Regions from separate parts of the Nocardiopsis sp. KDC1DS13DA1 genome, predicted to be linked through region 1. Evidence: riboswitches for the same ligand, from Rfam matches in the RefSeq annotation. Region 1 holds a riboswitch; the other holds the start of a gene.
What was found. A riboswitch is a leader RNA that binds a small molecule or an ion and turns the genes downstream of it on or off. The one in region 1 is predicted to bind S-adenosylmethionine.
Positions count from the first base shown of each region.

Region 2: linked by a shared signal. The riboswitch ahead of thrC (threonine synthase) and the one ahead of ACTVAJ_RS20200 (aminotransferase class V-fold PLP-dependent enzyme) in region 1 are both predicted to bind S-adenosylmethionine.

Region 1 covers NZ_JBVMUY010000030.1:176,809-187,792, reverse strand. Annotated here, with positions in the region: gene ACTVAJ_RS20225 (RsmB/NOP family class I SAM-dependent RNA methyltransferase) at 107-1,573, opposite strand; gene fmt (methionyl-tRNA formyltransferase) at 1,659-2,594, opposite strand; gene ACTVAJ_RS20215 (primosomal protein N') at 2,774-4,867, shown strand; gene ACTVAJ_RS20210 (DinB family protein) at 4,903-5,445, opposite strand; gene ACTVAJ_RS20205 (SAM-dependent methyltransferase) at 5,445-6,146, opposite strand; gene ACTVAJ_RS20200 (aminotransferase class V-fold PLP-dependent enzyme) at 6,365-7,702, opposite strand; SAM riboswitch class IV at 7,761-7,875, opposite strand; gene ACTVAJ_RS20195 (DUF3870 domain-containing protein) at 8,092-8,475, shown strand; gene ACTVAJ_RS20190 (CaiB/BaiF CoA transferase family protein) at 8,484-9,731, shown strand; gene ACTVAJ_RS20185 (acyl-CoA dehydrogenase family protein) at 9,808-10,984, shown strand, end outside.
Region 2 covers NZ_JBVMUY010000035.1:261,864-272,847, forward strand. Annotated here, with positions in the region: gene otsB (trehalose-phosphatase) at 1-41, opposite strand, end outside; gene ACTVAJ_RS23985 (DUF3263 domain-containing protein) at 209-493, opposite strand; gene ACTVAJ_RS23990 (S8 family serine peptidase) at 795-2,024, shown strand; gene ACTVAJ_RS23995 (GrpB family protein) at 2,205-2,840, shown strand; gene ACTVAJ_RS24000 (alpha,alpha-trehalose-phosphate synthase (UDP-forming)) at 2,952-4,388, opposite strand; SAM riboswitch class I at 4,684-4,826, shown strand; gene thrC (threonine synthase) at 4,840-6,099, shown strand; gene ACTVAJ_RS24010 (ubiquitin-like small modifier protein 1) at 6,187-6,465, shown strand; gene ACTVAJ_RS24015 (PadR family transcriptional regulator) at 6,620-7,204, shown strand; gene ACTVAJ_RS24020 (hypothetical protein) at 7,213-8,226, opposite strand; gene ACTVAJ_RS24025 (ATP-binding cassette domain-containing protein) at 8,450-9,421, shown strand; gene ACTVAJ_RS24030 (ABC transporter permease) at 9,418-10,233, shown strand; gene groL (chaperonin GroEL) at 10,554-10,984, shown strand, end outside.

The sequences.
Region 1 (10,984 bases):
GCCCTGTCCGATCAGGGACATCAGCGGCGTCCGCGGGGCGGGACCCGCCGCCGCCCGGGCGCCGAGGACGGCCAGCGCCGGGACGCGGCGGGGCCGTGCGCCGCCGTCACACCTCGGACCTGCGCAGCAGCGCCAGGAACATGGCGTCGGTCCCGTGGACGTGCGGCCAGAACTGGACGTACCTGCCCTCGGGCCCCGCCGCCAGGTCGGGGATCCCGTCCAGGTAGTCGGCGGCGCGCAGCAGGGTGAGGTCGTCGCGCTCGTCGAGCACGCGGCGCACGATCCCGTCGGTCTCGTCCAGGTGCGGCGAGCACGTCACGTACGCCACCACACCGCCGGGGCGCACGGACTCGACCGCGCTGACGAGCAGGTCGTGCTGGAGCGGCGCCAGCGCGGCCACCGACTCCGGCGTGCGGCGCCAGCGCGACTCGGGACGGCGCCGCAGCGCGCCCAGGCCGCTGCAGGGCACGTCCACCAGCACGCGGTCGAAGGACCCCGGCCGCCACGCCGGGGCGGTGCCGTCTGCGACCACGACCCGACCGGCGTCGCGCGGGGCGCGGCGCACCGCCGTGGCCACCAGTCCGGCGCGCGCGGGTTGGACCTCCGACGCCAGCAGGCGTGCCTCGCGCTGCCCGGCCAGGGAGGCCAGCAGCCCGGCCTTGCCGCCGGGCCCGGCGCACATGTCCAGCCACCGGGCGTCGTCGCCGCGGGCGTCCACCCGGGTCAGCGCCAGCGCGACCAGCTGGCTGGCCTCGTCCTGCACGGCGGCCCGGTTCTGGCGGACCTCGCGGACGGCCGCGGGGTCGCCCTGGGGCAGGTAGGCGGCGAAGGGCGAGTAGCGCGCCTCCTCGGCGCCCGCCGCGACCAGGTCGGCGACCGTGGAGCGGCCGGGCTTGGCGACGAGGGTGACGCGGGGGCGCTCGTTGTGCGCGACGAGCAGGCGCTCGGTCTCGACCAGTCCGGTGGAGGAGCGCTCACCCAGCGCACGGGCCAGTTCCTTGACCACCCACCTCGGGTGGCTGTGCACGACGGACAGGTATCCGCTCGGGTCGGTGGCGCGGTCGGGCGCCACCACCTCGGTCCACGCCGGCAGGTCGCGCGCGGCCACCTTGCGCAGGACGGCGTTGACGAACCGCCCGCGGTGGTGGCCCACCACCTTCCTGGCCAGGTCGACGGTGGCGCTGACGGCCGCGTGCGAGGGGATCTTCGTCGACAGCAGTTGGTGGGCGCCCAGCCGCAGCACGGGCAGCACCTCGCGGTCCACGGAGGCCAGCGTGCGGTCCACGCAGGCCTCCAGGATCACGTCGTAGGTGCCCTGCAGGCGCAGCGTCCCGTAGGTGAGCTCGGTGGCCAGCGCGGCGTCGCGGCCGCTGATCCCCCGGTCGGTGAGCTGGGCGGGCAGCAGGAGGTTGGCGTAGGCGTCGCGCTGTTCGACGGCGAGCAGGACGTCGTAGGCGACGCGGCGGGCCGGGTCACGGGGCTGGGGCGGCCCGGAGGTGCCCCGCCCTCCACCCTGCGCGGGCTTCCCGCCCCGTCGGGGTCGGCGGTACGGGGATCGGGACTGCTCGCTCAACTGTGCTCTGCCTCAACGAACCGGGGATGGGACCTGCTGGCGGCGGTCCGGAGCGGACCGCGTGCCAGATCGAGCGTACGGCAGCTCAGCGGCCCAGGCGGTCATCTTCGGTGGGACGCACGCCACGGGCCCAGTCCACCGCCGCCATGGCGCGCTTGCCCTGGGGCTGCACCTCGGCCAGGAGCACCGGGTTGGTGCTGGTCCCCACGACCACGCGCCGCTTGTCGGCGTGCACCTGTCCGGGGTCGAGGGCGGGGGTGTCCGCGTCGGGCAGGGGGGTGACCGGGCCGACCTTGAGCCGGGTGCCGCGGAAGGTGGTCCACGCGCCGGGCGCGGGCGTGCAGGCGCGGGCGACGCGGTCCACGCGCTGGGCGGGGGCGGTGAAGTCGAGTTCGGCGTCCTCGGGGTTGAGCTTGGACGCGTAGGAGACGCCGCCCTCCTCCTGCGGTACCGCGGTGAGCTGACCGCTGGCGATGCCGTCGACCGTGCGCACGAGCAGCTCGGCCCCGGCCACGGACAGGCGGTCGAGGAGTTCACCGCTGGTGTCGGTGGGGCGCACGGTCTCGGTGAGGGTGCCGAAGACCGGGCCGGCGTCGAGCTCCTTGACGATCCGGAAGGTCGAGGCGCCCGTGACGTCGTCGCCGTGCATGACGGCGTGCTGGACCGGGGCGGCGCCGCGCCAGGCGGGCAGCAGCGAGAAGTGCAGGTTGACCCAGCCGTGCTCGGGGATGTCCAGGGCGCGCTGGGGCAGGAGGGCGCCGTAGGCCACCACGGGGCAGCAGTCCGGGCCGATCCGGGCGAGTCGCTCCAGGAACTCGGGGTCGCCCGCCCTGGCCGGTTTGAGGACCTCGATGCCCTGGCTGGCGGCCAGCTCCGCGACGGGGCTCTGCGACATCCTCCGGCCCCGCCCGGACCGCGCGTCGGGCCGCGTCACGACCGCGGCGACCTCGTGCTCGGAGTCGATCAACGCCCGTAGGGACGGCACCGCCACCTCGGGCGTTCCAGCAAAGACGAGCTTCATACAGGGGTCCCCTCCACCGCTGACGGAAACCGCCCCGAGCCGTCCCGCGCCCCCGGACGCCCGGACCGCGTGACACCCCCGTGCACGGTCTGTACGCGTCCCAGTTCTACCAGTCGCGCGGGCGGGACGGTGCCACGGACCACGGGCGCTGTCGGGGGCTTCTGGTAGACCAGTGGGTGATGAGAGAGCAGCCCGGCCCGCCCGACGGGGTCCTCTTCGACCTTCCCGAACAGGACCCGCCCAAGGCCGCGCCGGCGAAGGCGCGCCACGCGGCCAAGCGCAGGCCCGCCGAGCGCCTCCCCGTGGCGCGCGTGGTCGTGGACACCCCGCTCCCGCACCTGGACCGCTACTTCGACTACCGGGTGCCGGCCGACATGGACGAGGCCGCCGTGCCCGGCTGCCGGGTCAGGGTGCGCTTCAACAACCGGCAGCTGGGCGGGTTCCTCGTCGAGCGGGTGGAGACCTCCGAGTTCGCCGGGCGCCTGGCCTACCTGGAGTCGGTGGTCTCCCCCGAACCCGTCCTGACCCCGGAGGTCCTCGGTCTGGCCCGCGCCGTCGCCGACCGCTACGCGGGCACGCTGAGCGACGTCCTGCGCCTGGCCGTCCCCCCTCGGCACGCCCGCGTGGAGCGGGAGGAGGTCCCCGAGGAGGACCCCGGAGCACCCGGGGACGGGGCACCCGGCACGCCCGGGGACGGGGGCACCGCCCCCGGCCCGTGGGCCGACTACCCGGAGGGGCCCGCCTTCCTCCGCGCCCTGCGCGAGGGACGCGCCGCGCGCGCGGTGTGGAGCGCCCTGCCCGCCGCGGACTGGGCGGAGGCCGTGGCGGTGGCGGCCGGATCGACCCTGGAGGCGGGGCGCGGCACGGTGATCGTCGTACCCGACGGCCGGGACGTCGGGGCCGTCGACGCCGCGCTCACCCGCCATCTCGGCGAGGGCCGCCACGTCGCGCTCACCGCCGACCTCGGACCCGCCAAGCGCTACCGGCGCTGGCTGGCCGCCCTGCGCGGACGGGTCCGGATCGTCGTGGGCACGCGGGCGGCGGTCTTCGCCCCGGTGCGCGACCTGGGGCTGGTGGTGCTCTGGGACGACGGGGACGACGTCCACTCCGAACCGCACGCCCCCTATCCCCACGCCCGCACGGTCCTGGCGATGCGCGCGCACCGCGCCGAGGCCGGGGCGCTGATCGGCGGACACACGCGCACCACCGACGCCCAACTGCTGGTGGAGTCGGGGTGGGCGCGTCCGCTCGCGGCGGACCGGGCGACCCTGCGGCGGCACGCGCCGATCGTGCGGGCCGCCGGGGACGACCGCGAACTCGCCCGGGACGAGGCGGCGCGGTCGGCGCGGATGCCGAGTCTGGCCCTGCGCGCGGCACGGGAGGCGGCCCGGACCGGGCCCGTGCTCTTCCAGGTGCCCCGCCGCGGCTACCTCAACACGCTGGCCTGCGCCGGGTGCCGGGAACCCGCGCGGTGCGACGCCTGCCGGGGGCCGCTGGCCGTGCGCGGTTCGCACGCGATGCCCTCGTGCGGCTGGTGCGGCCGGGTGGCCGGGCAGTGGGCCTGCCCCGAGTGCGGCGTGACCCGCGTGCGCGCGGTCGTGGTGGGTGCCCGGCGCACGGCGGAGGAACTGGGCCGCGCCTTCCCCTCGCTGACGGTGCGCACGTCCGGGCGGGAGGAGGTCCTGTCCGCGGTCCCCGACCGGCCCTCGATCATCGTGGCCACGCCCGGTGCCGAACCCGCGGCCGAGAACGGGTACGCGGCGGCCGTGCTCCTGGACGGATGGGCACTGCTCAACCGGTTGGACCTGCGGGCGTCGGAGGAGGCGCTGCGGCGCTGGCTGAACGCGTCGGCCCTGGTGCGGCCGGGCGGCACGGTGGTGGTGTCGGCCGACGCCGCGCTGCCGGTGGTGCAGTCGCTCGTGCGCTGGGACCCGGCGGGGTTCGCCGAACGGGAGCTGGCCGACCGGCGTGAGCTGGGTTTCCCCCCCGCGGTCACGATGGCCTCGGTCACCGGAGCCCCCGAGCACGTCCGTGAGCTGCTCGACCAGGTGGAACTGCCCGAGGGGACCGAGCTCCTCGGGCCGGTGCCCGTGGGCGCTCCGGTGGAGGAGACCGCGGAGGGGGTCCACCAGACCGAGCGCGCCCTGCTCCGGGTCCCCCGGGGCGGTGTCGGGGCGCTGGCCCGGTCGCTGAAGGTGGCCGCCTCGGCCCGCAGCGCCCGCCGTGACGAGCACCTGGCCCAGGTGCGAGTGGATCCGCTGCACGTGGTCTGAGCGCGCGGCCGGGCCCTTCCGGGACCGGAGCCCCGTCAGCTCCGGCCGTACCCGGCCCGGTACAGGTCACGGAGCAGCGAGACCTCGGCGCCGTGGTGGAAGACCTCCCGGTTCAGGTGCAGCACCAGCGCCACCATGGGGAAGTCCGCCCACCGGGGTGACTCGGCACCGCCCACGGGCGCGGCCATCGCCTCGTCGTCGAGTTCCTGCAGATGCCCGGACCAGGCCCGGTAGGCAGCGTGCAGGCGTGCCCGGGCGTCGGCGGCGCTCCCGGGCCAGTCGATCGTGTCCCGGGTCGCCGTCCGGTCGCCGAAGTGCCAGTTCACCCGGGTCTCCAGCACGTCCACGACGATGTGCCCGAGACGCCAGGCGATCGTGGTCACCGGAGGCGGGTCCGGCTCCGGCCCGTCCCCGTCGGGTGCGTGGCGTCCGTCGGGGAGCCGGCGCACCGTCCAGGCCCCGGCGACGGGCTCCCAGAGGTACTCCTGGTCGGTGAGGCCCTCCAGCCTCGGCCACAGGGAGTAGTCCCAGTAGAACTGGAGCTGCGCCAGCGTCTCCCCCGTCCAGTTCACCGCCATCAGGGTGACCTCCTCGTCGGTGTCCGTGCCTGGGCCAGCCCGCCCAGGACTCCGCTCCCCTCGGCGGACACCTCCTCGTCCGGATAGGGCCACCAGGTGACGTCCGCGACGCCGGGGTCCAGGAGCCGGAACGGGGCGAAGGCGGCCTCGGTGTCCGTGCGGGGGGCGGAGGAGGCGAGGGCGAGGTAGCCGCCGCCGCGCATCAGGGAGTGCAGTCCGCCGATCCAGGCGCAGGGGGTGTCGGCGGTGAGGGGGCGGGTGAGGAGGACGGCGAGGGGACGGTCGAGCTCCACCTGGCCGGAGGTGCGCAGACGGCGCAGGAGCGTGGCGGGGTCGGCCCCGTCGCCGGAGAGGACGGCGGTGTCGGAGCTGGAGAGGACACCCGCCGTCCCGTAGGGGGCGACGTGCACGACCGCGGCGTCGGGTCTGCGCTCCCGGACGCGCGCCCCCGTCCCGGGCACGGCGCACCCCCAGTCGACGAACTGGTCGACCCCGGCGTCGGCGCACAGGTAGTCGATGATCCTGCCGAGGAAACGCTCGTACAGGCGCGCGTGTTCGCCGTGGCGTGGATCGGGGAGCCGTGCGTCCGCCCGGCGGCCGAGGCCGACGACGTGTGGCCGCCGTCCGGGGAGCGGTACGGGGTCCGGCCGCTGGGAGGCGGCCGTGAGCGGGCCTGCCTTCGATCCTCGGACGTCCGTCACGATCACGCTCCCCCAGCCGGTCCGCTCGCGGGAGGCACGGCGCACGGGCTCACCGATCGGGATCGTCCGCAACGCGCCGTACCGTCAGGGCCCGATGCTACCCCCGGCAACGTGATCCGCCACACAGGGTCGGGTGATTTACGCCCCGCTTCTCCGTCTGGGCGGTATCGCGGCGCGCCCCGCGGCGGAGGACCCGCCACGGCCGCCCCCGCACCGTCTCAGAGCACGTTGCGCGGGTCCGGGACCGGCGCCAGCCGACCGTCGCAGTCGGCGTACTCCCACCCGGGCCCGCGCGCCACCAGGTCGGCGACCGCCCCGACCAGACGGTCGACGTGCTCGGTCGTGGTCCCCACGCCCAGGCTCGCCCGGACGGCCTGCGCGTGCCCCTCGGGGAGCAGGTACCGGGTCAGGGGGTGCGCGCAGAACAGACCGTCGCGCACGCCGATCCCGTACTCGGCGGACAGGGCGGCGGCCAGCAGCTCCGCGGGCAGTCCGTCCACGGTGAAGGACACGATGCCCACGCGCGTGTGGTCGGCGCCCCACAGGGACAGCTCGCGGACCCCGTCGATCCCGCCCAGACCGGCGCGCAGGCGCTCCAGCAGCGCGGACTCGCGAACGTGCAGGAGTTCCTGGGTGGCGGGGGTGAGAGTGTCGCAGGCCGCGGCCAGGGCGACGGCGCCCAGCACGTTGGGGCTGCCCGCCTCGTGGCGCGCGGGCAGGTCGTTCCACCGGACGTCGTGGTCGGTCACCAGCCGTGTGGCCCCTCCTCCCGACAGGTAGGGGGTGGCCTCGCGCAGCCAGTCGGCGCGCCCGGCCAGCACACCGGAGCCGAAGGGGGCGTAGAGCTTGTGCCCGGACAGGGCCACGTAGTCGGCGCCGGTCGCGGCGAGGCTGAAGGGCAGGTGCGGCACGTACTGGGCCGCGTCGACCACCACGCGGGCGCCCTCGGCGTGGGCCACCCGGACCAGGTCCTCGACCGGCCAGATCTCGCCGGTGACGTTGGAGGCGGCGGTCACGCACAACAGGGTGGGCCCCTCGGGGGCCTCCTCCAGGGCCGTCCGGGCGGAGGCGACCGCCGCCTCGGGGGACTCGGGCAGGGGAAGGCGCACGACCCGGCCCGCCCGGGAGGCGGGGTGCTCCCAGGGCAGGAGGCTGGCGTGGTGCTCGGACTCGAAGACGACCACGGTGCACCCCTGGGGCACGGAGCGCGCCAGCAGGTTGAGGGCGTCGGTGGTGCCGCGCACGAACACCACCGCGTCGGCGGGCTCGGTGCGCGTGCCCAGGAAGCGGGCGACGCTGCGGCGGGCGCGCTCGTAGGCGTCCGTGCTCACCTGGGAGTGGTGGCCCGCGCCGCGGTGCACGCTGGCGTAGTAGGGCAGGGCCGCCGACAGGGCGTCGGCCACGGAGGTCAGGCACGGGGCGCTGGCCGCGTAGTCGAAGTTGGCGTAGTCGACGTGCTCACCGGTGACGAGGGGGACTCCGGCGTCGGCGGTGACGACCGCGCACTCGGCGGATGCGGGTGAGCGCAGGGAGTGGATGTGATGGACCGTGGTCAAGGTGCACCTCTCTCGTGGGTCGGGGGACCCACGGGGCGCCTCACGGCGACATCGGCGGGGTCCGCGCTTGTCAGACACGGTCGTGTCGGGACCTGGTCCTCACCCGGGGCACCCCACCGCGGAAGGAGGGTTGCCGGCCAGCAAGCCGGGGCTTGACGCTGGCACTCGTGACCTGGCCAGAAAGGTAGCACAGACCCGGCGGACCGCACACCGGCGCGTCCGTGTGGAGGCGACCACAGCCCCGCTTGACACCCGGCACGGAGGCTGGGACATACTGGTCCCGCCTGCCCTCACGCCGCGGGTGTCCGGCTTCCCCCGGCCGCCCTCCAGGCGCGAGACTCCAGAGCATCGGAGTTTTCGCATGCCCGCGAGCGAGAGGTGTGTTTGCCTTGCACGGCGACGACCGCGTCCAGCAGCTTTTCCGCAACCCCAGGGTTGTCCTGATCTCCGGCTACGCCCGCCTTCCCGACACGGTGGCGAGCCACTCCCAGTACCAGCGGCTCGGTGTCGTGCTCGCCGTGGACACCGCCGACGACCGGATCGTCGCGGCGGACACCACACTCCTCACCGACCTGGCCAAGCAGTTCTTCCGCGCCCTCGTCGAGGGCGCCTCGGTGACCGAGGACATCGCCGAGATCGTCCGGCGGGTCCAGACGCGGTACGCGGGCCAGTCCGGCGCCGCCCTCACCACCGCGCTCCGCCGCTGCCTGGAGACCTACTACCAGCTGCGGGACGGCGACCAGCTGCCCGGTGACGCCGACGCCAAGGAGTGAGTGCCCCCGTGCCCGACACCAACACCGAACCCACCGCTCCCCTGCCGTTGGCCGGGGTGCGCGTGGCGGACCTGTCCCGCGTCCTCGCGGGGCCCTACGCCACGATGCTCCTCGCCGACATGGGCGCCGAGGTGGTCAAGGTCGAGCAGCCCGGCCGCGGGGACGACACCCGCGCCTGGGGCCCGCCCTGGGCGGGCGCCTCCGGTGACTCACCCGGGGAGTCCGCCTACTTCCTGTCGGTGAACCGCAACAAGCGCAGCCTCGCGGTGGACCTGAAGGACCCTGACGGCCTGGCCGCCGTCCAGGACCTGTGCGCCTCCTCCGACGTGGTGATCCAGAACTTCCGCCCCGGGGTCATCGACCGTCTGGGCCTGGGCTACGCCGACGTGAGCGCCCGCAACCCGGCGGTCGTGTACTGCTCCGTCAGCGGGTTCGGGCCCGAGCACGAGCCCGCCACGCGCCCCGGGTTCGACATCGTCGTGCAGGCCGAGAGCGGGCTGATGGCCGCCACCGGCCCGGCGGAGGGGCCGGCGAGCAAGGTGGGGGTGGCGCTCACCGACGTCCTCACCGGCCTCAACGCCGCCGTGGGCATCCTGGGCGCGCTGATGCGCGCGCGGGCCACGGGCCGGGGCGAGAACATCAACGTCTCGCTCATCAACTCGACCCTGTCCGGTCTGGTCAACCTCACCCAGCAGGCGCTGGTCACGGGGGTCGAGCCCGCGCGGGCGGGCAACGCGCACACCACGATCGTGCCCTACCAGGTCTTCCCGACGGCCGACGCCGACATCGTGGTCGCGGCGGGCAACGACGCCCTGTACCGGCGGCTGTGCGACGCCCTGGAACGGCCCGACCTGGCCGGGGACGCCCGTTACGCCACCAACCCCGGGCGGGTGGAGCACCGGGAGGAGCTGGTGGAGGAGCTGTCGCGCACCCTGCGCTCCCGCCCCGCCGACCACTGGATGGACGCGCTCGTGGCGGCCGGTGTCCCGGCCGGGCGGGTGCGCGGTGTGCTGGACGCGCTGCGCACGGCCGACGCCAGCGGGGACGACGTCCTGCGCACGGTGGAGCACCCCGTGATCGGACCGCTCGAACAGGTCCGCGCGGGTTTCCGGCTGGAGGGCACGGCCGCACCGATGACCGCCCCTCCCCTGCTCGGCCAGCACTCCCGGAGCCTGCTCGCCGAACTGGGCCTGGACGGGGGGCTCATCGACGCGATGGTCAAGCGCGGCGCGGTCCAGCAGCCCGACCTGCCCTGACCCACCCCGGCACGGCGCCGAGCCGTGCCCGACCGACACCGGAAGCACACGGCACACCACGAAGGGACATCCGACCATGAGCCAGACCCAGCGCAAACCCGCCGCCCCGGACCCCCGCGACTTCCTCGCGGTGGACGCCACACTCTCCGACACCGAGCGGGACGTCCGCGACGCGGTCCGCGCCTTCGCCTCCCGCGAACTGCTGCCGAACGTGGCCGAGTGGTTCGACGCGGGCACCCTGCCCGACCCCCGGGGCCTGGCCAGGGCCTTCGGTGACCTGGGGGTGCTGGGCATGCACCTGGAGGGCTACGGCTGCGGGGGCTCCAGCGCCGTCGCCTACGGTCTGGCCTGCCGCGAGCTGGAGGCGGTCGACTCCGGGCTGCGCAGCTTCGTGTCCGTCCAGGGCTCCCTGGCCATGGCGGCCATCCACAAGTTCGGCTCCGAGGAGCACAAGAGCGCGTGGCTGCCGCCGATGGCGGCGGGCGAGGCCATCGGCTGCTTCGGTCTGACCGAACCCGACTCCGGTTCCGACCCCGGCTCGATGCGCACCCGCGCGCGGCGGGACGGGTCCGACTGGGTCCTGAACGGCACCAAGATGTGGATCACCAACGGTTCGGTGGCCGACGTGGCCGTGGTCTGGGCCGCCACCGACGACGGCATCCGCGGTTTCCTGGTGCCCACGGACACGCCCGGCTTCACCGCCAACGTCATCCACAGGAAGCTGTCCCTGCGCGCCTCGATCACCTCCGAGCTGGTGCTGGAGGACGTGCGGCTGCCCGCCGACGCGCTCCTGCCCGGGTCGGGCGGGCTGGGGTCGCCGCTGTCGTGCCTGAACGAGGCCCGCTACGGGATCGTGTGGGGCGCGGCCGGGGCCGCCCGGGCCTGCTACGAGGCGGCGTTGGAGTACGCGACCACCCGCGAGCAGTTCGGCCGTCCCATCGGCGGGTTCCAGCTCACCCAGCGCAAGCTCGCCGACATGGTCGTGGACGTCAACCACGCCAACCTGACGGCGCTGCGGATCGGCCGCCTCAAGGACGAGGGGAACTGCCACCACAACCACGTCAGCTTCGGCAAGCTCTCGTGTGTGGCGGCCGCCCAGCGGGTGGCGAGCGCCGCGCGCTCCGTCCACGGCGCCAACGGCATCACCCTGGAGTACCCGGTGATGCGGCACATGGTGAACCTGGAGACGGTCGCCACCTACGAGGGCACCGAGGAGATCCACGCGTTGAGCATCGGACAGGCCGTGACGGGGG
Region 2 (10,984 bases), on a different contig from region 1:
GCGGCGCGTCCGGCGTCCGTGCTCGGTCGGGGCAGGGACATACGCGGGCCTTTCGGGTCGCGGAGGTCGGGGCCGTCCGGGCGGTCAGGCTACCCTCCGCCCGTCACCGTCCTCGGCGGACGTCTCCGGCGCGGTCGCCTCCCACCGGGTGGAGAGGGGGCACCCGCGGCGGAGGGCGGGCCGGGGTGACCAGGGCACCCGGACGGGATCAGAGCCGTATGCCGAGTTGGCGTGCGTTGCGTTGGCGCCGTCTGTCGGCCCGCAGCCGACGCAGGCGTTTGACGGTCATGGGGTCGAAGGCGAGTGCCTCGGGTCGCTCCACCAGCCCGTTGAGTAGCTGGTAGTAACGGGTCGCCGAGAACCCGAACTCGTCACGGATCGCCTGTTCCTTGGAGCCCTCGAACTTCCACCACTGGCGTTCGAAGGCGAGGATGCGTTGTTCGCGTTCGGCGAGGGCCGACTGACCGTCCTCGGTCGGACCGATATTTCGCATGGGACACCCCCTGGACGGGAAATTGGATGGTCCGGATCGGCGCGACTCATGCTAGCGACTCGACATGCCGGATGCGGAGCGCGGACGTGAGGACTAGCACGGGGGATACAGTTGCGTTTCCTCACCGTCTGGCCACTTGTACACGCCGGAATCCTGTGCTCGTGACAGAATTGCGGTGGTCCGGGGGAGGGCCGTGAGACGCCGACCGCAACGTTCGAGGGAGCCCGTCGTGCTCGGGGGCAACAACCGTAACAGGACACGCACACGTCGCTTCGGAGCCGCGGGATGCGCGGTCGTCACCGTGATCGGTCTCACGGCCGCACCGGCGGCGGCCGACGGCATCCCGGACCTGCGTCCCGAGCAGTGGGGGCTGGTGTCGATCGGCGCCGAGGAGACCTGGGAGATCACCCAGGGCCAGGGCGTCACCGTCGGGCTGCCCGGTGTCCCCGTCCCGGAGGAACACCCCGACCTCGTGGACAACGTCCTCGTCGACACCGAGTTCGGCGCCAACGAGGGCGACCTCGACGAGGGCACCGCCCTGGCGGTCCTGGTCGCCAGCCACGGACACGGGCGCGACGCCGCGGGCGGCGTGCTCGGCGTGGCCCCGTCGGCCCGCCTGCTGGCCCTGCCCACCGACGACGCGCTCGCGGACGCGGTCCGCAGCGCGGCCGACGAGGGCGTCCAGGTCATCCTGCTGCCCGAGGCCGAGGGCGGCGGGACGACGGACGGGGCCGCCGGGACCGCCGGTGCGACCGGGACGGGCGCCGTCGGGGGAGCGGCCGTCACCGGCGGCACGGGTACGGCGGGCGGTACGGGGACCGCCGGCGGCGCCGGGGAGATCAGCGCGGTGGACGCCCCCGACGACGACCTGCGCGCCGCGACGCGGGAGGCGACCGCCTCCGGCGCCCTGGTCGTGGGCCCCGCCGGGGGCGACGACCCCAGCGTCCTCTCCGTCGCCGGGGTCGACGAGAACGGCGCCCTGATCCCCGGCAGCCCCGCACCGGACACCATCGAGCTCACCGCCCCCGGCGCCGAGTTGGACGTCGCGGCACCGGACGGAGGGGAGGCCCGGGTGACCGGGACCCCCTACGCCGCGGCCATGGCCGCGGGGGCCGCGGCGCTGCTGCGCTCGGAGTATCCGCTGCTGGGCGTCGACCAGATCCGCCAGGCGCTCGTGGAGGGTTCCCAGCAGGGCCCCGACGGGCTGCCCACGCTCCACCTGCCCACAGCCCACGCCCAGGCCACCGAGAGCGCCGGGGACGTTCCGCTCGACGACCTGGCCGACCAGGCCGACGGGGGGCCGCGCGTCCCGCTGTGGGCCTGGTTCGCCAGCGTCGGAGCGGTGCTGGTCCTGGGTGTCCTCCTGGCCGTGGTGTGGGTGCGGCGCTCGACCGCCGACCCCTACGGCGTGCGCGAGGAGCGCCGCGAGGAGGAGGAGGGGATCGCCGCCGAGCGCGGCAGGGAGGCCAGGGAGCAGGAACCGCCGTCGCGCCGCAAGGGCGGTCGGCGCCGCAAACCGCGTGGGAGGTAGCCGGCTGTACCGGCCCGGGAGCCGGGATCCCGGGCGTGCGGCCCCCGCACGATCGCGCGACCTCCGCACGATCGCCTTCGGTGTCGCGGTGAAAGCCGAGGGTGACCCCTCGTGCGCGTGCATATGTAAGCACGCTCAGCTGTCTTGACGTGGGCGCGCCAGGGGAGAAGGCTTTGTGGAATGTCACCCCTTGAAGCGTCTCCGTTGCCCTCGCGAGGCGACACGGTGGCCGGGATACGCCCGGAGCACCGCAACCTCGTCAACGGGCGTGTGCACCTGTCCCCGTACGACCCCAAGTGGCCCTACCTGTTCAGGCGCGAGTCCGAGCGGGTCGGCTCGGCTCTCGGTGACCGCGTCCTGCGGTTCGAGCACGTCGGGTCCACCGCCGTGCCCGGCCTGGCCGCCAAGCCCTGCGTCGACCTCCTGCTCGTCGTCGCCGACTCCGCGGACGAACCCGCCTACCTCCCCGACCTGGAGGCCGCCGGGTACAGCCTCGTCATCCGCGAACCCCACTGGTACGAGCACCGCGTGCTCAAGGGCCCCGCCGTCAACCTCAACCTGCACGTCCTCACCGACGGCTGCGTCGAGATCGAGCGGATGTGCGCCCTGCGCGACCGGTTGGTCGCCGACGCCGACGCCCGCGAGCGCTACGAGTCCCACAAACGCGCCCTGGCCGAACGCACCTGGGACCGGATCCAGGACTACGCCGACGCCAAGTCCGAGGTCATCGAGGCGATCCTCGCCGAGGCCGGGGCGCCGGGCCCCGACGCCGGCCACGGAGGGAGCGGGCAGCACGCGGATCCGGCCGAGTTCTGAGCCCCGGCGCCCGTCGACGACCCGCCCGGGGCCGACCGTGCCGCCGCGGCCCGCCTGCTCCCGGTCGGCCGCGGGCCGAGGCCGACGGCGGCGGCACCGGGACCCGTCCCCTCAGCCCAGTGACCGCAGTTGGTCCTGGAACCACCGGCGGGGCGGCAGCGCCACGGCGGCCTCCCGGAGCCGCTCGCGCCGGGCCCGGCGCTCGTCCGCGCCCATCGACAGCGCCCGGTGCAGCGCCTCAGCGGTCTCCGCGGTGTCGTAGGGGTTGACCAGCAGCGCGTCCCGGCCCAGTTCGTCGGCCGCACCCGCCTCGCGCGACAGCACCAGCACCGAGTCCCGCTCCGACAGCACCGGACCCTCCTTGGCCACCAGGTTCATGCCGTCCCGGATCGGGTTGACCATGAGCACGTCGGCCAGCTGGAAGGAGGCCAGCGAACGCGGGTAGTCGTCGTTGACCTCCAGCACCAGCGGCGCCCACTCGGCCGTGCCGAACTCCTCGTTGATCTCCTTGGCGACGCGCAGCACCGCGTCGGTGTACTCCTGGTACTCGGGCACGTCCCCGCGGCTCGGGTAGGCGAACGCCAGGTGCGTGACCCGACCGCGCCACTCCGGGTGCGCGGTCAGCAGCTCCCGGTACGCCTCCAGGCCCCGCACGATGTTCTTGGACAGCTCCGTGCGGTCCACCCGAACGATCAGCCGGGTGTCCCCGACGACCTCCTCCAGCGTCTCCCGGCGCTCCGCGACGCGGGGGTCCGCCGCGCTCGCGCGCAGCCCCTCCTCGTCCGCGCCCAGCGCGTGCACGCCGACCTCGACCACCCGTCCGCCGTGCTCGACCGTGCGCTTGGCCGGGTCCACGTCGGCGTTCAGGATCTGCGCGCAGCAGCGCAGGAACGCGTCGGCCCAGCGCGGGCTGTGGAAGCCCAGGCGGTCGGCGCCGAGCATGCCCTCCAGCAGTTCGCGGGCGACCTGGTCGGGCAGCATCCGGAAGTACTCCGGCGGGGCCCACGGGGTGTGCGAGAAGTGCGCGATCCGCAGGTCGGGGCGGCGGGCGCGCAGGATCCGCGGCACCAGCGCCAGGTGGTAGTCCTGCACCGCCACGCGCGCGTGGTCGGCCGCCCCGGCCACCAGGGCCTCGGCGAACGCGTTGTTGTAGGCGGTGAAGTCCTCCCACCGCCGACGGAACCCGGAGCCGAAGGACGGCTTGTTCGGGGTGTCGTACAGCATGTGCTGCGTGAACCACAGGGTCGAGTTGGCGACCCCGGTGTAGGCGCCCGCGAAGGTCTCCTCCGGAATGTCCAGCATGTGGACGCGCATGCCCTCCAGGTCGTGCGCGCGGTCCAGACGGGCCCCGGGGGCCTCGGCGGCGGCGCGGCGGTCGGAGGGCGACAGGGCGGCGCACACCCAGAGGCCGTCGATCTCGGAGGCCACCGAGATCATCCCCGACACGAGCCCTCCGCCGCCCCGGCGGTACTCCAGGGAGCCGTCGTCGGTGGTCGAGAAGGACACGGGTCCCCGGTTGGAGGCGATGAGGATCTGTGCCTTGTCCACGTGCTCGTCCTCTCGGTGGCGCGGAAGGGTCTGCCGCCCGTGAGCGGGGGTGGCGCGGGGCGGGGTGTTCCCTGGAGTCTCGCCTGCGGGCCGGGGGCCCAAACCCGTGCGCGGGCAACGCGGGCGCGCGTCACACCGCCGAAACGGAGCACGTGCACCCGGACAGCCCTGACCAGGGGGCATCTCAGCATGTGAGCGGGTTCGTGTAATCCAGGTCACCACATGTGGAAAGCCGGTCAACGCGTCGGTTACAGTGACCATGCGGATTCGACAGGATCGGCGCACAATTTCATATTGCTCATCCAGAGGGGTGGAGGGACCGGCCCTGCGAAGCCCCGGCAACCATCTCAGCATGCGATACTCGCGCTCCTCGCGAGGCGGCTGGGGCAGGTGCCAACTCCGGCCTGGGGTCAAGGTGGCCACCAGGAAAGATGAGGGGAGACGCCTCGCCATGGCGATTGCCGCCACCGAACCCACCTCCGTCCGCTCCTTCGGCCCCGCGACCGCGCTGTCCTGTCGCGAGTGCGGCGAGCGCTACGACCTCACCCCCCGGTTCGCCTGCGAGTTCTGCTTCGGCCCCCTTGAGGTCGCCTACGACTTCGGGACCGTCACCCGCGCCGACATCGAGAGCGGCCCGAACAACATCTGGCGCTACCGCTCCCTCCTCCCGGTGCCGGCCAACGTCGCCGAGCTCCCGAACATGAACCCCGGCCTGACCCCCCTGGTCCGCGCCGACCGCCTCGCCGCCGAGCTCGGCCTCGACTCCCTCCACGTCAAGGACGACTCCGGCAACCCGACCCACTCCTTCAAGGACCGCGTGGTCGCCATCGCCGTCGAGGCCGCCCGCACCTTCGGGTTCACCACCCTGTCCTGCTCCTCCACGGGCAACCTCGCCGGTGCGGTGGGCGCCGCCGCGGCCCGCGCCGGGTTCGAGTCCTGCGTGTTCATCCCCGCGGGCCTGGAGGAGGGCAAGGTCGTCATGGCCGCCGTCTACGGCGGCAAGGTCGTGGCGATCGACGGCAACTACGACGACGTCAACCGCTTCTGCTCCGAGCTCATCGGCGACCCGGCCGGTGAGGGCTGGGGCTTCGTCAACGTGAACCTGCGCCCCTACTACGGCGAGGGCTCCAAGACGCTGGCCTACGAGATCGCCGAGCAGCTCGGCTGGCGGCTGCCCGAGCAGATCGTCATCCCGATCGCCTCGGGGTCCCAGCTGACCAAGATCGACAAGGGCTTCCAGGAGCTCATCAAGCTCGGCCTGGTCCAGGACCGCCCGTACAGGATCTTCGGTGCCCAGGCCACCGGGTGCTCCCCGGTGGCCAAGGCCTGGGAGGCGGGCCACGACGTCATCCAGCCGGTCAAGCCCGACACCATCGCCAAGTCGCTGGCCATCGGCAACCCGGCCGACGGCCCCTACGTCCTGGACATCGCCCAGCGCACCGGCGGATCCGTGGAGCACGTGAGCGACGCCGAGGTGGTCGACTCGATCAACCTCCTCGCCCGTACCGAGGGCATCTTCGCCGAGACGGCGGGCGGGGTCACTACCGGTGTCCTGCGCAAGCTCGTGCGCGAGGGCAGGCTCGACCCGAAGGCCGAGACCGTCGTCCTCAACACCGGTGACGGACTCAAGACCCTCAACGCCGTGGACGCGGGCGTGACCGCCACGATCGCCCCCTCCCTGACCGCGTTCGCCGAGGCCGGCCTGCTGTAACGGACGACGCGGCCACCCGCGACGAACCCGCGGGGCCCGGAGACCGTTCCCGGACCCCGCCCCACCCGACGAAGGAAGAACACCCACATGAGCGCCAGCGTCCGCGTGCCCACCATCCTGCGCACCTACACCGACGACGCCTCCCAGGTGACCGCCGAGGGTACGACCCTCGCCGAGGTCATCGACGACCTGGAGGCCAACTACCCGGGCATCCGCGCCCGGATCCTCGACGACGCGGGCAAGGTCCGCCGGTTCGTCAACGTCTACGTGGGAGACGAGGACGTGCGCTTCGAGAAGGGCCTCCAGACCGAGGTGGCCGACGGTGCCCAGGTCTCGATCATCCCCGCCGTCGCCGGGGGCTGCTGAGTCGCGGCCCGGACGGCGTTCCCGCGGCCGGGGCGGTCCCGCCTCCTTCCCCCCGGGGGAGACGGGGCCGCCCCGTCCGCGGTGTCCGGGGCCGGGCCGTCCCCGGTTTCGCCCCTCGTAGGCTGGGACGCATCGAGTTCGGACGAGGGTGGCGATGTCGGCGACACGGTTGTTGGTCCTGGGCGTGGTGCGGATGCACGGTCAGGCGCACGGGTATCGGGTGGGGCGGGAGCTGCTCTCCTGGAACGCCGGAGAGTGGGCCAACGTCAAGTGGGGGTCGATCTACCACGCCCTGCGCAAGCTCAGCCGGGAGGGCAGGCTCCGGGAGTTCGTCGCCGAGGGCGACGAGGTGGTGGACCGCACCTCCTACGAGATCACCGACGACGGCGAAACCGAGTTCCACCGGTTGCTGCGCGCGGCGTTGAGCCACTCCGGCCACGACCACGCACTGCTCTGCGCGGGGGTCACCCTGCTGACCGCGCTGCCGAGGGACGAGGCGATCGCGATGCTGGAGCGCCGTCTGGCCGGGCTGGAGGCGGTCGGCGCCGAGGTGGACGCGGAGCTGGGCCGGGAGCGCGGCAGGCCGCCGCACGTGGCGGAGCTGTTCGGGCTCTGGCGGACGACGGTCGGAGCCGAGACCGGGTGGACCCGCCAGCTCATCGCCTCGCTGCGTGAGGGGCGCTACACCATGGCCGACGACGGCCCCGGCGCCTTCGGCCTGCCTCCCGGCGCGGGCTGACCGTCTCCCTATCTCTCGCCGCCCGCGGTCCTGAGCAGCCACGCGTTGGCCTCGGCCGCCTCGTTCGTGCGCTGGGACAGGGCGAGCCGGGCGGCCCGGAGGGCGGTGTCGGAGGCCAGGTCCGGGGCTCCGGCCAGGGCTCCGTGGGAGCGCCCGCGGGTCTCGGCGAGGACGTCGGCGTAGGCGTCGCCGGTTCCGGCCAGCCGTTGGCACTGCTCCCACTCCTCGTGCGCGGCCAGCGCCCGGTCGACCGGTCTGACGTAGGACTCGATCCGCGCGACGGCCGCCCTGTGGGAGGCGCGCGCCTCGGTGAGCACCGCGACCTGGGGGCGCATGGCCGCGCGGACCCGGTCGGAGGCGGCTCGGGAGCGCAGCGCGTCGATCTCCTCCGCGAGCGGGGCGATACGCCTCATCGACTCGGCCAGCCGCCACTCCTCCTCCCGGAGCACCAGCAGCGCGTCCCGTCCGTCGAAGCCGGGCGCCAGGACCTCCCGTGCCCTCTCCACGCTGCCGGCGGCCCGCTGCACCCGCCGCAGGCGGGCGCGGTCGTCACCGGCCAGTTCGCCGGGGAGGACGAACCGGTCGCGGGGGACGCGGACCTCCCGGGCGGGCGCCTTCGAGATGAAGATCCCGCAGGTCAGGAGGTGGAGGCAGCCGAACGGGAGCCACGTCCCGAAGGCGGACATCGCCATGGCCCAGATCCACCAGGGGAAGATGCTCATCGCGCCCAGCCCCAGCGGGGTCCGCCACCGGCCCTCCTCCGCCCTGGACGGCAGGTAGAGGAACAGGCTGGCGCATCCGGCGCCGACCCCCCACCACCGCCCGAACAGGTGCTCGACGACCGCGATGAGCGCGATCGCGAGCACCAGGACGACCGCGCCGCGCACCGCCCGGTCCCGGCGGGCCCGGTGGACGACGGGCTCGGTTCCGGCCTCGGCGGGCAGGAGCGAGTCGGGATCCTCGCGCACGGCCTCGTGCATCGCCGCGGGAAGCGTCGGGTCGAGGATGGGGCGGTCGCTCATGTGGTGGCCGATCCGTGTCTGTGCGGCTCCGGGGGAGGGCCGCCGTCGTTGTGGATCGGACGCCCTGGCGGGGCCCCGGGTTCCGTCGGCGAACCACCGTGACGGTGTCGGCGCGCGGCCGTCGGCGGTGTCGGGTCGTCCGAGGGTTCGTATTAAAACTTGAACACCAGCTTCGGGTGGGGCACACTCGTCCTCGCATTCAAGTTTTAATACTGGAGCGAGGATGATCCACACACGAGAGCTGACCCGGACCTTCCGGGTCGGCAAGCAGACGGTCGAGGCCGTCCGAGGCGTCGACATCGACGTCGGGGAGGGCGAGTTCGTCGCCCTCCTGGGGCCCAACGGGGCGGGTAAGTCCACCACGCTGCGCATGCTCACCACGCTGCTCGAACCCAGCTCGGGCACCGCGCGCGTCGCCGGACACGACGTACGCGCCGAGCCCGCCGAGGTCCGCCGCCGGATCGGGTTCGTCGGCCAGGGGCACGGTGCGGGCGACGACCAGCGGGCCCGCGACGAGCTGTACACCCAGGGCCTGCTGTACGGGCTCGACCGGCGCACCGCCCGCCGCCGCACCGGCGAACTGCTGGAACTGCTGGAGCTCGACGGCGCGGCCGACCGGGTGGGCAACGCCCTCTCCGGCGGCCAGCGCCGCCGCCTCGACATCGCGATGGGGCTGATCCACCGGCCCGGGCTGCTGTTCCTCGACGAGCCCTCCACCGGACTCGACCCCCAGAGCCGCGCCAACCTGTGGGAGCACGTCGCCCGCCTGCGGGAGGAGTTCGGCACGACCGTCGTGGTGACCACCCACTACCTGGAGGAGGCGGACGGCGCGGCCGAGCGGGTCCTGGTCATCGACCACGGCCGGGTCATCGCCGACGGCACCGCCGACGAGCTCAAGGGCGGGGTCTCCGGCGACCTGGTCACGTTCACCGCGGAGGACGGGTCCGCAGCCAGGCTGGGGGCGGAGGTGGCCGGGGCGCTGCCGCGGGCGGGCGCGGCCGAGGTCGTCGAGGCGCCGGGGCGCGATCCGGAGGTCCGCGTCCGCGTGGAGCGCGGCGACTCCGCCCTTCCGGGGCTGCTCCGGTCGCTCGACGCGGCCGGGGTCGCCCCCCGGTCCGTGAGCGTGCACCGGCCGACGCTCGACGACGTCTTCCTGACCCTGACCGGACGCAGCCTGCGCGAGGAGGAGCGATGAGCACGCAGACGAAGCCCGCGGCACGGCCGACGGGCGCGCCGACGGTGGCGGCGCGGGGGAGGACGACGGTGGCGCGCGACGTCTGGATCGTCTTCCAGCGGCAGGGGAGGCTGGTGCTGCGGCGTCCGGCGCTGATCCTGTTCGGGATGTTGCAGCCGGTGCTCTACCTGGTGCTGTTCTCCCCGCTCCTGGACGGGCTCGGCGGTCCGACGGGAGAGGGGTCCTGGCGGTGGTTCGTGCCGGGGCTCCTGGTCATGCTCGCGCTGTTCGCCAGCGGGTTCGCGGGGTTCGGCCTCCTGCCCGAGCTGGCGTCGGGCGCGCACGAGCGGCTGCTGGCCTCACCGGTGAGCCGGGTCGCGCTGCTGCTCGGCCGGGTGCTGGCGGACGCGACGATGATGTGCACGCAGATGCTGCTCATCCTCGTGCTCGTCGTCGCGTTCGGGTTCCGGATCCCGCCGCTGGGAGCCGTCGTGGGACTGGCGCTCCTGGTCGTGCTCGGGGTGGGACTGTCCACCCTGTCGTACCTGGTGGCGCTGGCGGCCGGGCAGACCTACGTCTTCGCGCCGATCGTCCAGGGGGCGCTGATGCCGCTCATGCTGCTGTCGGGGGTGCTGCTGCCGATGGACCTGGCGCCGGGGTGGCTGTACGCGCTGTCGCGGCTGAACCCGGTCTCGTACGTGGTGGACGCCGAGCGCGCCCTGTTCGCGGGCGAGTGGGGGTCCGCGGTGGGTGTGGGATGGGCCGTCGCGCTCGGCCTGGCGGCCGCGGCACTCACCCTCGGCGCCCGCTCCACGCGCAGGTCGGCACGGTGAACCGGCCGGTCCGCCGCACGGCGGACCGGCCCGCACGTCCGTGTCCACTCAGCGCGAAATCCGCACGTCGCATCGGATCGTCGCAGGTAAACGCTGGTGAGAGGGCTGTGGAAATCGTGACCACATCGTTTGCACTCTCCATGGGCGAGTGCTAAAAAGGGACCTGGTTAGCACTCGACTTTCCTGAGTGCTAAGCCGGATCGAGGCTGCGAGATCGCGGTTCCCGACAGCGGGGTTGTCGGGGTGGCCGCGGTCGTCCGTCGCGGGCGCACGCCTCGTCCCATCGCGTATCAGCCCGGTCACGGGAGGACAAGAACTCAATGGCAGCCAAACTGATCGCGTTCGACGAGGAGGCCCGTCGCGGCCTCGAGCGCGGTATGAACCAGCTCGCTGACGCCGTCAAGGTCACGCTCGGCCCCAAGGGCCGCAACGTCGTCCTGGAGAAGAAGTGGGGCGCCCCCACGATCACCAACGACGGTGTCTCCATCGCCAAGGAGATCGAGCTCGAGGACCCCTGGGAGAAGATCGGGGCCGAGCTGGTCAAGGAGGTCGCCAAGAAGACCGACGACGTCGCGGGTGACGGCACCACCACCGCCACCGTGCTCGCCCAGGCGCTCGTCCGCGAGGGTCTGCGCAACGTCGCCGCCGGCGCCAACCCGGTCGGTCTCAAGCGCGGCATCGAGGCCGCCGTGGCCCGCATCAACGAGGAGCTCGGCAACCTCTCCAAGGACGTCGAGACCAAGGAGCAGAT